DNA from 2 places in the Kitasatospora sp. NPDC056446 genome. Region 1 is predicted to be linked to the other one. Evidence: riboswitches for the same ligand, from Rfam matches in the RefSeq annotation. Region 1 holds a riboswitch; the other holds the start of a gene.
What was found. A riboswitch is a leader RNA that binds a small molecule or an ion and turns the genes downstream of it on or off. The one in region 1 is predicted to bind glycine.

Region 1 (2,386 bases):
CTCGACGCCGCCGGCCCGCAGGCCCTCGGCCAGGGCGGCGGCGTAGCGGTGGGTGCGGCGGGCGATGTCGGCGAGGCCGTCCGGGCCGTGGTAGACCGCGTACATCGAGGCCATGACGGCGAGCAGCACCTGGGCGGTGCAGATGTTGCTGGTGGCCTTCTCGCGGCGGATGTGCTGCTCGCGGGTCTGCAGCGCCAGGCGGTAGGCGCGGTTGCCGTCGGAGTCGACGGAGACGCCGACCAGGCGGCCGGGCAGCGAGCGGGCGTACTCGGCGCGCACCGAGAGGTAGCCGGCGTGCGGGCCGCCGAAGCCCATCGGGACACCGAAGCGCTGCGAGGTACCGCAGGCGATGTCGGCGCCCAGCGAGCCCGGGGACTTGAGCAGGGTCAGCGCCAGCAGGTCGGCGGCGACGGCGACGATCGCGCCCAGGCCGTGCGCCTGCTCGATCACCGGGGCGAGGTCGCGGACCACGCCGGTGGCGCCCGGGTACTGCACCAGCAGGCCGAAGACGCCGCGCTCGGCGATCTCGGCCGGGATGCCCTCGGACAGGTCGGCGACGACGACCTCGACACCGGTCGGCACGGCCCGGGTGTTGATCACGGCGATGGTCTGCGGCAGGGTCTCGGCGTCGACCAGGAAGACACCGCCCTTGACCTTGGTGACGCGGCGGGCCAGGGCCATCGCCTCGGCGGCCGCGGTGCCCTCGTCCAGCAGCGAGGAGCCGGTGGTCGACAGACCGGTCAGGTCGGAGACCATGGTCTGGAAGTTGAGCAGCGCCTCCAGGCGGCCCTGCGAGATCTCCGGCTGGTACGGGGTGTACGCGGTGTACCAGGCCGGGTTCTCCATGACGTTGCGCAGGATCACCGGCGGCGTGAAGGTGCCGTAGTAGCCCAGGCCGATCATCGGCTGGAGCACCTGGTTGCGGCCGGCCAGCTCGCGCAGCTCGGCGAGGACCTGGGCCTCGCTCCGACCGGCGGGCAGGTCCAGGCCGGTGATGGAGCGGATCGCCTCGGGCACGGCGGTGGCGGAGAGCTCGTCCAGCGAGGCGTAGCCGACGGACGCCAGCATCTTCTCCTGCGCGGCGGCGTCGGGGCCGATGTGGCGGTTCTCGAAGGGACTGGCCAGCTCAAGCTCGGTGAGGGTCGAGGCGCCGGTGGGGCGTCCCGCGTTCGGCTGGGCGTTCATGGTGGTCGAGGCCTCCTGGTCACGGACCGGCTGGGGTGCGCACGCCGACCGGCCATCCCCGCTGCGGACAGCGGCTCGACCACGACGAACGGACCCGACAGGCCTCCCCCTCTGTCATCGGGACCTGAGAGCTTCACCCGCACGGCGCGCTGTGGGCGCTCCGTCGGCTTGCACCGTCGGTGAGGGTGGTGGTGGCCGGCTCCCGCGCCGACACTCCTGCCCTGCTTTCCAGAGTGACCTACCCCACACGGTACGGATGCCTGAGAGATTCCGGGGAGGAGTTGCTCCTTCGGCGCTCCGACCAGCGCTTTTCGCGATCGGAGACTCTCCCGAGCGGGCTCTGCGGTCGCCGCCCAGGGTACCAGCGGGAGGCCCCCCGATCACGGGTGCTTCAGGTCACCCCGGATCTACGCGCGTCCCCCGGACGGCCCAGCAAGCACCCCGTCCGGCGCACCCCCGGTCGCGCCCGCCCGATTCATGGCATTTGGTGTGAAGTGGCCGAGGGCACGGGTGATCCGGCCGCCTTCCTGCGGGAGTTCCGCAAGCGCAGCGCACTGGAGGAAAGAGTGCAGACCGACATCGACCCCCGGGACCTCATCGGCCACAAGGCGGTCGACCGCAACGGCGACAAGATCGGCACGGTCGACGAGGTGTACCTGGACGACGCGACGGGCCGGCCCGAGTGGGCCGCCGTCCGCACCGGCATCTTCGGCCGGGACGCCTTCGTCCCGCTCACCACGAGCGAGTTCTCCGGCGACGAGCTCCGGGTGCCGTACGACAAGTCGCTGGTCAAGGAGTCGCCGGACTTCGGCGTGGGCCAGCACCTGTCCCCCGCCCAGGAGCTCCAGCTCTACCGCTACTACGGCCTCGACACCCCGGTGGACGGCCACCCGGCCGACCGGAACGGCAAACGGGCCGAGCCCGACCTCGACTTCGGCACCACGTCGGCCGTCACCGCGGCCGCCCCGGCCGCGGCGGCCGCCGTCAAGCCGCTCGCCTTCCACTCCTCGGAGCCGGGCCCGGCCGCCACCTCCACCACCACCACCGACCACGCCCCGGAGGCCGATGTGCGCACCCTCTCCACCGCCGCGCCGGTCGTCACGCCCCCGGCACCCGTGGCCTCGACAGCCGCCCCGGCCCCGAGCCCGGTGGTGGAACCGAAGCCCCGGCCCACCGCGGCGTCGACCGCCGCCGCCCCCGC
Region 2 (2,386 bases), on a different contig from region 1:
CTGCGGCGGCACCGGGATGCCCACCGCCGCCTCGGGGTTCACCGCGATCCCCACGCCCAGCGGCAGCCCGCGGGCGAACTCGCGGACCGGCGCGATCGCGAACGCCATCCCCGGCGCCTGCTGGAGGAACACGTCCTGCGAGGAGAACACCGGCACGTACGGGTCGCCGGCCAGCTCGATGACCGGCAGGTCCAGCGACTGCCCCTGCGGGTCGCCCCCGGCCGGCAGCGGCACCCACACCTGACTGCGGGCCAGCACCTCGATCACCCGCGGCGTCGCCCCCGGGTCGCCCAGGGCCGCGGTCAGTACCTGCTCCAGCTCGTTGGCGGGCCACGACCCGCCCGCCGGCGCCTGCTCCGGACCGCCCCACCCCTGCTGCTGCTCCACCGGGTACCCCATGCGCCGCCGATTCCGCCCTCTGCCGGTCGGCCGCCCTCTGCTGCGCCGACGCGGAGCAGTCTAGGGCCGTGGACGGTCGGGCCGGGGGCCCGCGTCCGGTACCGGACGGTGTGACCGGGTCCCCTCTCCCCTCCTCGCGCGGGACGTGCCATGATGTGCGCGTCCGACGGCATGCGCCGCGGGCCCCACAACTCCATACCGGCCGCTCGAACCCGCGCGGGAGAGCCCGGAGTACCGCAGGTCGGTACAGCCGGCGCCGAAGGAGCAAGTCCTCCCCGGAATCTCTCAGGCACCCCTACCGCACGGGTTAGGCACATCTGGAAAGCGGCGCGCGGCCCGGTCGCGCGCCCACCCACGGTGCAAGCCGCCATGCTGTCCCCGATGCTGGAAACAGCTGTGGGCCGGCGGGCGGTGAAGCTCTCAGGTTCGACGACAGATGGGGAGACCCACGCCGCCGCATGCCCGCGCGCAGGGGTCGGTCCCCGAGCGGGTCCGGTCCGGTGCGCGCACCCCTGAGTGCCCCGACCGAGGAGTTCCTGGCCATGTCGTCCCTCCGCCTGACCGCGCTCGACGCGCTGCACCGCGCCCTCGGCGCGACCATGACCGACTTCGCCGGCTGGGACATGCCGCTGCGGTACGGCAGCGAGCGCGAGGAGCACCTCGCCGTCCGTACCAAGGCCGGCCTGTTCGACCTCTCCCACATGGGCGAGATCACCGTCACCGGCCCGCAGGCCGGCGAGATGCTGGACCACGCGCTGGTCGGCTTCGTCTCCGCGCTCGGTGTGCTGCGCGCCCGCTACACCATGATCTGCGCCGAGGACGGCGGCATCCTGGACGACCTGATCGTCTACCGCCTGCGCGAGGACGCCTTCCTGGTCGTCGCCAACGCCTCCAACGCCCAGCTGGTCCTCGACGAGCTGATCGCCCGCGCCAAGGGCTTCGACGCCGTCGTCACCGACGACCGCGACACCTACGCGCTGATCGCCGTCCAGGGCCCCGAGTCCACCGCGATCCTGGCCGACACCACCGACGCCGACCTGCCCGGCCTGAAGTACTACGCGATCCTCCCGGCCCGGGTGGCCGACCGCGAGGTGCTGCTCGCCCGCACCGGCTACACCGGCGAGGACGGCTTCGAGATCTTCTGCGCCCCGGCCGACGCCGAGCCGGTCTGGCAGGCGCTGACCGCCGCCGGCGAGGGCCGCGGCCTGATCCCGTGCGGTCTGTCCTGCCGTGACACGCTGCGCCTGGAGGCGGGCATGCCGCTGTACGGGCACGAGCTGTCCACCGACCTCACCCCGTTCGACGCGGGCCTGGGCCGGGTCGTCCACTTCGACAAGACCACCAACGAGGGCGCCTTCGTCGGCCGCAAGGCGCTGGAGCAGGCCTCGGCCGCTGCCGAGGCCAACCCGCCGCGGGTGCTGGTCGGCCTGGTCTCGGAGGGCAAGCGCGTCCCGCGCGCCGAGTACACCGTGGTCTCCGCCGACGGCGCCCCGATCGGCCGGATCACCTCGGGCGCGCCCTCCCCGACGCTGGGCCGGCCGATCGCGATGGCCTACGTCGACGCGGCCCACGCCGCCCCCGGCACCACCGTCGCGGTGGACGTGCGCGGCAAGCACGAGCCGGTCCGGGTCGTGGCGCTGCCGTTCTACAAGCGCGCCCGCTGAGCCTGCCCGGGGCCCCGGTTTTCCCATCCACGCACGTCGCGGCCGTCCGCGCCGCGGCCCGCTTCGTCGTACCCGCTTCCCATCCTGGAGAATGACGCCATGAGCAACCCCCAGCACCTTCAGTACACCGAGGAGCACGAGTGGCTGACCGCCGCCGTGGACGGTGTCTCCACGATCGGCATCACCCAGCACGCCGCGGACGCGCTCGGTGACATCGTCTACGTGCAGCTGCCCGAGGTCGGCGAGACCGTGACCGCCGGCGAGACCTGCGGCGAGCTGGAGTCCACCAAGTCGGTCAGCGACCTGTACTCGCCGGTGACCGG

Region 2: it holds a riboswitch for glycine, as region 1 does, so the genes downstream of both, gcvT (glycine cleavage system aminomethyltransferase GcvT) here and gcvP (aminomethyl-transferring glycine dehydrogenase) in region 1, are expected to answer to the same signal.

What each region holds. Positions count from the first base shown of each region.
Region 1 is NZ_JBHTRF010000039.1:14,297-16,682, reverse strand. Features, by position in the region: gene gcvP (aminomethyl-transferring glycine dehydrogenase) at 1-1,185, opposite strand, end outside; glycine riboswitch at 1,424-1,527, opposite strand; gene ACFQ6N_RS23640 (PRC and DUF2382 domain-containing protein) at 1,680-2,386, shown strand, end outside.
Region 2 is NZ_JBHTRF010000053.1:56,163-58,548, forward strand. Features, by position in the region: gene ACFQ6N_RS27915 (enhanced serine sensitivity protein SseB C-terminal domain-containing protein) at 1-399, opposite strand, end outside; glycine riboswitch at 607-710, shown strand; gene gcvT (glycine cleavage system aminomethyltransferase GcvT) at 942-2,063, shown strand; gene gcvH (glycine cleavage system protein GcvH) at 2,163-2,386, shown strand, end outside.